One region of the Calidithermus terrae genome, then DNA from elsewhere that is predicted to be linked to it. Evidence: riboswitches for the same ligand, from Rfam matches in the RefSeq annotation. Region 1 holds a riboswitch; the other holds the start of a gene.
What was found. A riboswitch is a leader RNA that binds a small molecule or an ion and turns the genes downstream of it on or off. The one in region 1 is predicted to bind S-adenosylmethionine.
Positions count from the first base shown of each region.

Region 2: linked by a shared signal. The riboswitch ahead of Mterra_RS10340 (hypothetical protein) and the one ahead of Mterra_RS18865 (O-acetylhomoserine aminocarboxypropyltransferase/cysteine synthase family protein) in region 1 are both predicted to bind S-adenosylmethionine.

Region 1 is NZ_QXDL01000263.1:41-4,400, forward strand. Features, by position in the region: partial or broken gene Mterra_RS23290 (cytochrome c-type biogenesis protein CcmH) at 1-659, shown strand, start outside; SAM riboswitch class I at 863-1,001, shown strand; gene Mterra_RS18865 (O-acetylhomoserine aminocarboxypropyltransferase/cysteine synthase family protein) at 1,142-2,434, shown strand; gene metX (homoserine O-acetyltransferase MetX) at 2,460-3,653, shown strand; partial or broken gene Mterra_RS18875 (MFS transporter) at 3,912-4,360, opposite strand, start outside.
Region 2 is NZ_QXDL01000077.1:12,024-16,856, reverse strand. Features, by position in the region: gene Mterra_RS10345 (PEGA domain-containing protein) at 1-1,386, shown strand, start outside; SAM riboswitch class I at 1,701-1,839, shown strand; gene Mterra_RS10340 (hypothetical protein) at 1,968-2,531, shown strand; gene cysC (adenylyl-sulfate kinase) at 2,528-3,064, shown strand; gene Mterra_RS10330 (phosphoadenylyl-sulfate reductase) at 3,061-3,732, shown strand; gene sat (sulfate adenylyltransferase) at 3,836-4,833, shown strand, end outside.

The DNA of each region.
Region 1 (4,360 bases):
GCATCGCCAAGGGCCTGCGCTGCCCGGTGTGCCAGGGCGAGTCGGCGAGCGAGTCGAACTCGGGCGTGGCGCAGGAGATGCGCCGCCTGATCGCCGAGCAACTGGCCCAGGGCAAGAGCGAGGCCGAGATCCGGCAGTTCTTCGTCGAGCGCTACGGCCCCTGGATCCTCTACGAGCCGCCCAAGCAGGGCCTCACCCTGTGGGTCTGGCTCTCGCCCCTCATCGGGCTGGCCCTGCTGGCCTACGGCCTGTGGCGCTACCTGGCCGCCACCCGCGCCCGGGCCGAGCCCGCCGACGTCTCCGAGGAGGAGATCGCCCGCCTCGAGGCCGAGCGCGCCGGGCACTTCGAGGGCCTGCTGCTCGACACGGAGGGGCACGTCGCGGACGGCAGCCGCACCAGCCCCTTGCTCTACCGCGCCGGCGAGCTGTGCGTGCTGCCGGGCGGGGTCGAAGGCGTCACCCGCCAGAAAGTGGCCGAGCACGCGGCCACCCTGGGCCTCCGCGTGACCGAGACCCGCCTCAAGCCCGACGAACTCGAGGGCCAGCTCCTCCTCGCCGGAACAGGCATCGGCCTCCTGCCCGTAGGCAAGCCGTCAGACAGCGTGCTCGAGGCCCTGATCACCCATTTCCGGCCCTCGAGGCCGTCGTCTAGGGTCTAGGGCCAAGGGTCGAGGGCCGAGGCGTCTCGCGTCTTGCGTCTTGCGTACGACGTAGGACGCACGACGTACGACCCGCGCCCGGCGTCCAGCCATCAGCTATCGGCGTCGGGAATCAGGCCTTTCCCTTGACATCCCCGCCCCCTCTCGCCTACACTCCCAACTAACCGCGCCGGGGCGCGGCGACAACCGAGACATAACACGTTCTCTTATCCAGAGCGGCGGAGGGATTCGGCCCGAAGATGCCGCGGCAACCCGCAGGAGTGTTCGTTTCATCACCGGACACGAGTGCAAAGGTGCCAATTCCGACTCCAGGCGGGGGAAACGCCCGGAGGAAGATGAGAGAAGGGTGCACGTTCGCTAGGCACAGTGAACCCCCTTCCGGTAGAGAACCGTCATCGGAATGGGGGTTTCGCCTTTGAAACCTCCAGCCAGGTCCCCCTTGGGACCGTCCCGCCCCAAATCTTGCGGTTGGAGGTTTTTTCATGTCCAAGAAGCTCAGCTTCGAGACCTTGCAGCTCCACGCCGGTTACAGCCCCGACCCCAGCACGGGCGCCCGCCAGGTGCCCATCTACGCCACCACCTCCTACCAGTTCAAGGACGCCGACCACGCGGCGCGGCTCTTCGGGCTGCAGGAGTTCGGCAACATCTACACCCGCATCATGAACCCCACCACCGACGTGCTCGAGAAGCGCATCGCCGCGCTCGAGGGCGGGGTGGCGGGCCTGGCGACGAGCTCGGGCCACGCCGCGCAGTTCCTGGCCTTCACCAACCTGGCCCAGGCCGGGGACAACATCGTCGCCACGCCCAACCTCTACGGCGGCACCTGGAACCAGCTCAAGGTCACGCTGCCGCGCCTGGGCATCGAGACCCGCTTCACCAGCCGCGCCGAGAGCCCCGAGGACTTCGTCGCCGCCACCGACGCGAACACCCGGGCCTGGTTCATCGAGTCCGTCGGCAACCCCGCGCTCAACATCCCCGACTTCGAGGCCATCGCCGAGGCCGCGCGGGAGCAGGGCGTGGCCCTGATCGTGGACAACACCTTCGGGCAGGGGGGCTACCTCTTCCGGCCCCTCGAGTGGGGCGCCAACGTGGTGGTGCACTCGGGCACCAAGTGGATCGGCGGGCACGGGGCGGCCATCGCCGGGCTGATCGTGGACGGGGGGAACTTCGACTGGGACAACGGCCGCTACCCGCTCCTGACCCAGCCCCAGCCCGGCTACCACGGCCTCGAGCTCACCAAGGCCTTCGGCAACCTCGCCTTCATCCTCAAGGCCCGCGTGGACGGCCTGCGCGACCAGGGCCAGGCGCTGGGCCCCTTCGAGGCCTGGGTGCTGCTGCTGGGCCTGGAGACCCTCTCGCTGCGGGCCGAGCGCCACGTGCAAAACACCCTCGAGATCGCCCACTGGCTGCGCGAGCAGGAGGAGGTGGCCTGGGTCAACTACCCCGGCCTGGAGGACCACCCCAGCCACGCCAAGGCCCAGAAGTACTTCCGCGGCAAGCCGGGCGCGGTGCTCACCTTCGGGCTCAAGGGCGGCTACGAGGCGGCCAAGGGCTTCATCAACCGCCTCGAGCTCGTCTCGCACCTCGCCAACGTGGGCGACTCGCGCACCCTGGCGATCCACCCCGCCTCCACCACCCACTCCCAGCTCAGCGCCCAGGAGCAGGTGCTCGCCGGGGTCAGCCCCGAGCTGGTGCGCCTGAGCGTGGGCCTCGAGGCCGCCGAGGACCTCAAGGCCGACCTCAAGCAGGCGCTGCGGGCCCCGGTGGGGGTTTGAGCGGGGCAAAAAGGAGGCCAAGGCCGTGAGCACGACCAGCGTGGTGCTCGACCCCGGGGGCGACCTGATCCGGGAGACCTGGGGCGAGCACGAGGCCTTGCTCTACAAGCCGCCGCGCTCGAGGGGGCGGGTCACCCCGCCCCAGCCCCAGACCGTGCGCCTGACCGCCCCGGGCGAGGTGTTCGGGCTCGAGCAGGGCGGCCTCTTGCCCGAGCTGCACCTGCGCTACGAGACCTACGGCCAGCTCAACCGGGCCCGTGACAACGCGGTGCTGGTCTTCCACGCCTGGACCGGCTCCGCCCACCTGGCCGGCACCTACGACGAGCCCACCCTCAGGCTGCTCAGCCCGCTCGAGCAGGCCTTCGGCGCCGACGGATGGTGGGACGCGCTGGTGGGGCCGGGCCGCGTCCTGGACTCCGGTCAGAAGTTCGTGATCTGCGCCAACCACCTGGGCTCGTGCTACGGCTCCACCGGGCCGCTCTCGCGCAACCCCCTCACCGGCGAGCCCTACGGCCCGGAATTTCCGGCCATCACCGTGCGCGACATGGCCCGCGCCCAGGCCCGGCTGCTCGACCACCTGGGCATCGAGAAGGTCACGGTGCTGGGCGGAAGCCTGGGGGGGATGGTGGCGCTCGAGTTCGCGCTGCTTTACCCCCAGCGCGTGCGGCAGCTCGTGGTGCTGGCCGCGCCCAGCGTCCACGGCCCCTGGGCCCGCGCCTTCAACCGCCTCTCCCGCGAGGCCGTGCTCAGCGACCCCGCCTACCGCGGCGGTTACTACAGCGAGCAGCCCCTGGGCCTGCAGCTCGGGCGGGCCATCGCCATGCTCTCCTTCCGCTCGCCGGAGTCGTTCAACCTGCGCTGGAACGACAGCCCGGCCAAAGGCGAGAGCTACGTGCTCTACCAGGGCGAGAAGTTCATCCGCCGCTTCGACGCCAACGCCTACCTCACCCTCTCCAACGCCATGGACACCCACGACGTGGCGCGGGGAAGAGGGAGCCTCGAGGCCGCCCTGGGCCGCTTGCGCAGCACCCCCAGCCTGTGGGTGGGCATCGACACCGACGTGCTCTACACCGCCGCCGAGGTGCGGCTGGGCGCGCTGCTTTCTGGCGGCGAGTACCGCGAGATCCAGAGCCCGCACGGGCACGACGCTTTCCTGATCGAGACCGATCAGGTCGAGGAGATCCTCACGGGGTTTCTGTCGGTGGCCGATGGCCGATAGCCGATGGCCGGACGCGGGGCGCGGGTCGTACGTCCTACGTCGTACGTCGTACGCAATACGCCAAACGCGAGACGCAAAACGCCAGACGCTGTAGGGACGACCCGCGGGTCGTCCCTACCCAAATTCCCGGCACCTCATACCGGCTTCACAAAGATACTTTTCAAATCTGCCAGAGGTACATCTTTGTGAAGCCCAGGGCACTCCCTTCGGTCGGGGTGGATACTCTCCCATCGGGAGACTATCCACCCAAACCGGGTATCAGCCCTCGTACCGCCCCGGGCTGACCTCGGCGAGCCTCGAGACCATCACCGCGGGGTAGATCAGCAGCAGCACGCCCGCGAGGCCGATGGCCCAGATGCCCACGCCCTCCACCAGGAAGCCCGCGAGGATGGGGAGGACGGCGCCGGCGCCGTTGGACCATACGTCCAGCACGCCGACGGCGCGGCCGCGCTCGCCTGGGGCGGTGGTGTCGGCGACGACGGTGGTGGCGCCGTTGTAGGTGCCGCACCAGCCCAGGCCCACCAGGAAGGTGCCCAGGGTGATGGTGAGGTACTCGTGGGTGAAGCCCACCAGCAGCGCGCCCAGCGCGGAGAGCAGCAGGCCCCCCAGCATCACCGGCTTGCGGCCGGCGCGGTCGGTCAGGCGGCCCACCGGCCAGGAGAAGGCGAACATGCCCAGCACGTGCAGCGTGACCGAGAGCGAGATCA
Region 2 (4,833 bases), on a different contig from region 1:
GTAGCCCACGCCGAGCCCCAACTCAGCCCTCAGAACATCGTCGTCAACCCCGTACCTACTGAGCTGCAGGTGCAAGTCGGCGTGGACCGTGACCCCGCCGGGCGTGCCAACCCCGTCTACCAGATCGGCGAGAAGATCGTGGTCAACGTCTCGGTGAACCAGGACGCCTACGTCTACTTGTTCGGGGTCTACCCCAACGGGGAGATCTCGCCCATCCTGCCCAACCCCTACGACCGCGACAACTTCCTGCGTGCCGGCGAGACCCGCCGCTTCCCGCCCGTGGGGGCTCGTTACGAGTTCACCATCGACGGCCCCGAGGGCCAGCACCGGGTGCTCGCGCTCGCCAGCAAGCGCCCGCTCAACGTCGGCAGCATCATCGACTCGAGCCTGCGCCCGCTGGTGCGGGGCGCCGACGCCTTAGGCCGTGCCATCGCCATCGTCGTTGACCCCATCCCCGACCAGGAGTGGGTCACCGACGTCACCTTCTTCACCGTCGGCCGTAGCCAGCCGCAGCCCCAGCCCGTCACCGGCACCCTCAACGTCACGTCCAACCCCCAGGGCGCCCAGGTCTTCGTGGACGGGCGGCTGGTGGGCAACACCCCCATCTCCGTCAGCGTGCAGCCGGGCCGCCACGACATCGAGCTGCGCCTGGCCGGTTACGACACCTACCGCACCTCGGTCAACGTGGGGCTCGGGCAGGTCATCAGCATCAACGCCACCCTCGAGCGCCCCCGCCCGGCCACCGGCACCCTGGTGGTGAACTCCAGCCCCCAAGGCGCCCAGGTCTTCATCGACGGCCGCCTGGTGGGCAACACCCCTATCAGCGTCAGCCTCAACCCCGGCCGCGCCGACGTGGAACTGCGGCTCGACGGCTACGACGTCTTCCGCACCTCGGTCGTGATCAACCCCGGCCAGACCACCTCGGTCAACGCTGGCCTCAACGCCCAGCGGCGCACCGGCGTGCTCAACGTGACCTCCAACCCCAGCGGCGCCGACGTCTACATCAACAACCAGCGCGTGGGCCGCACCCCCTACTCGGTGCAGCTCAACGAGGGCACCTACGACCTGCGCGTCAGCCTCCCCGGCCACGCCGACTACCGCACCACCGTGCGCGTTGACCGCAACCAGGAGACCCGCATCAACGCCCAGCTCGCCCCGCTGCGCGCCCAACTGACCGTCTCGAGCAACGTCGAGGCCCGGGTCTTCGTCGACGGCCGTGAGGTCGGCACCGTCGGCTCCGGCGGCAGCGTGCGCTTCGAGGTGGACCCCGGCCGTCACCAGGTCGTGCTCATCGCCCCCGGCTACCGCGCCTTCGTCACCGAGGTCAACCTGCGCAGCGGCGAGAACGAGACCATCCGCGCCAACCTCAGCCGCTTGAACTTCTAGGCCCTACAGCGCGAAAGGCCCAAGGACCGGGGTACTCGCCCCGGTCCTTTGCCGTCAGCCCGTGGCTCGTGGTTCACCCCACCCCGTCCCTCCCGCAGGCGGGGAGGGTTTATCCCCCCCAACCCCCCTTGCTAAGGGGGGCAACAAGGCGTCTTGCGTACGACGTACGACGTACGACGTACGACCCGCATCCGACGTACGACCCGCGCCCGGCGTTAGACGTCCGACCATCCCACTTGTTTACAAGTTTTGTCACTTATGCTAGCCTACCTTCCATCCCGGCTCGAGCCGGGACGGGTGCAACACCACCCCAGGTCTTATCCAGAGCAGCGGAGGGAACGGCCCTGTGAAGCTGCGGCAACCTGTAGGGGCTTTCAGCCGGCAAGCTGAAGCGTCTCTGCGTAGGTGCCAATTCCGGCCCGGGCACCGGACAAAGCCCGGGAAAGATGAGGAGGTCTTCGTGTCGAAGCAAGTTGCCATGAACCCTAACCCGCGCGTGCTTTCGTGTCCCGGGCGCTGTCGTCGCTCCAGCTCTTTCGCTGGCCATCGGCACCTGGGATCTTCGTTCATGGGGGCACACCGTGGGTCTGCACGAGTTCGAATCGGTCCATAAGCCAAAGCAACAACCCGCCCGCCCGGAGGGGCTCGCCGGCGGCGACCGCGTGTGGGGCGAGGTGCGGCGCCCGGGGATGGGCTACCGGGTGCAGCTTAGCTGGGACGGGCGGCGGCTGGCCGGGCGGCTGGGCGGGGCGATCTTCGGGGAGAACGTGTACCTCGAGGCCTTCGCCGGCCAGCTCTTGGGCTCGGTGGCGAGCAGCGGGCGCGTCCTCACCTTGCACGCGCAGCTCGAGGGCAGCCGCCTTCGGCTGCGGCTGGTGGGCCCGGACCGGGGGGCGCAGGCGGTGCTCGAGTTCTCCGGCGACCGGGCCTCGGGCACCCTCGACCTCGGGGGGCAGGCGCACGCGGTCGAGATGGGCTTCTCGGCCGCACAGGTTCTGGCCCGCGCCGGCGATCAGGAGGTGCTGCTGCACCACCCCGGCTTCCCGGCCTGGGTGCTGGCGGTGGCGGCGCTGACGGCCGACGTGGCGGCCCGCAACGCCTGGCGGGTGCTGCTCGACAGCTACACGGGGTGGGCGGAGGCATGAGCGGGGCGGTGATCTGGTTCACCGGGCTCTCCGGCGCGGGCAAGACCACGCTGGCGAGGGCCCTCGAGGTCCACCTCTACGAGGCGGGCCAGAAGGTCGAGCACCTCGACGGCGACGCGGTGCGCGAGCACCTGTCGAAGGGGCTGGGCTTCAGCCGCGAGGACCGCGACGCCAACGTCCGGCGCATCGGCTTCGTGGCCAACCTGCTCGCCAAGCACGGCGTGATCGTGCTGGTGAGCGCGATCAGCCCCTACCGGGCCACCCGCGAGGAGGTGCTCGCGCAGGCGCCGCGCAAGCTCGAGGTCTTCGTGGACGCGCCGCTGGAGGTGCTGGCGCGGCGCGACGTGAAGGGGCTGTACGCCCGGGCCCTGAGGGGGGAGATCGCCAACTTCACCGGGATTTCCGACCCCTACGAGCCCCCCTTGAACCCCGACCTGCACCTGAGGACCGACCGGCTCAGCCTCCAGGAGAGCCTCGAGCGGCTGCTGGGGGCGCTCGAGCGCCTGGGGATCGAGGCGCGGGTGAGGGCATGAAGACGACCCCCGGCGCCTGGGACGCGCAGACCGACCCCCTGGTCGTCATCCGGTGGGCGCTGGAGGAGTACCCCGACCTGCTGATGCCCAGCGGGTTCAACCTCAACGGCGTGGTGCTCATCGACCTGGCGGCCCGGGCGGGCTACGCCGGCGAGGTGGTGTTCGTGGACACCGGCTACCACTTCCCCGAGACGCTGCAGACCCGCGAGCGCCTCGAGGCGCGCTACCCCGGGATGCGCTTCGTCACCCTGAGCGCCGCCCTGGACGAGGAGCCCTGGGGCGAGGAGCGCTACCGCTCCGACCCCGACGGCTGCTGCGCCGCGCGCAAGGTGGCGCCCCTGCGGGACTACCTCGCGCTCAAGCAGCCCCGCGCCCTGCTGAACGCCCGCAGCCGCGACCAGGCCTCCACCCGCGCCGCCCTCGGCTTCCTCGAGCCCGGCGAGCGGCTGCGCGTCAACCCGCTGGCCTACTGGGGCCGCGAGCGGCTCGAGGCCTACGCCCGGGCGCACGACCTGCCCGTCAACCCGCTGTACTGGTCGGGCTTCCTGAGCATCGGCTGCTGGCCGTGTACCCGGGCGGTGCGCCCCGGCGAGGACGCGCGGGCGGGCCGCTGGGACGGCAAGGGCAAGGCCGAGTGCGGGCTTTGGGTGGGGGAGAAGGCGCTTTAGGGCGCTCTTCACGGGGTTTGAGCCGACAAACGCGAGACCGAGGCCTTACCGTTATGGAAAAGTTGATAAATCTTGTTTACAAAAGCTTTGGGGAGGTTCGCCCGTGAGCCGCTGGAGCCACAAGGGCGTCGCGCCGCACGGGGGCGTCCTGGTGAACCGCCTGGTGCAGGCCGACCCCCGCGAGTACGCCCACCTCCCCGCGCTCGAGCTCTGTGAGCGGGGGTACGCCGACCTCGAGCTCATCGCCACGGGCGTCTACTCCCCGCTCGAGGGCTTCCTGGGCGAGGCCGATTACCGGGGGGTGGTCGAGCACATGCGCCTGGCGAACGGCCTGCCCTGGAGCCTCCCCATCACCCTGAGCGTGCCCGCCGGCGAGGCCCGGCAGTACCGGGGCACGGTGCGCCTGACGCGGGGCGGCGAGACGGTGGGGCTGCTGGAGGTCGTGGAGCAGTACCGCCCCGACCGCCGCGAGGAGGCCCTCGAGGTCTACCGCACCGCCGACCCCGCCCACCCCGGCGTGGCCGCGCTGCTGGCCCAGGGGGAGGTCAACCTGGCCGGGCGGGTGAGCCTGCTGCGCCTGCCGCGCGGGGAGTTCCCCGAGCACCACTACACCCCCCTCGAGACCCGCCGGATCTTCCACGAGCGCGGCTGGGGGACGGTGGTGGCCTTCCAGACCCGCAACCCCATCCACCGCGCCCACGAGTACCTGCACAAGGTGGCGCTCGAGCACGTCGACGGGTTGTTCCTCAACCCCCTGGTCGGCGCGACCAAGCCGGACGACGTGCCCGCGCGGGTGCGGATGGCGGCGTACGGGGTGCTGCTCGAGCGCTACTACCCCAAGGATCGGGTGCTGCTGGGGGTCTACCCGGCGGCCATGCGCTACGCCGGGCCGCGCGAGGCCGTGCTGCACGCCATCAGCCGCAAGAACTACGGCTGCACCCACTTCATCGTGGGGCGCGACCACGCGGGCGTGGGCAGCTACTACGGCCCCTACGACGCGCAGGAGATCTTCGGGGCCTTCCGCCCCGAGGAGATCGGCATTCAAATCCTCAAGTTCGAGCACACCTTCTACTGCCGCACCTGCGGCTCCATCGTCTCCCC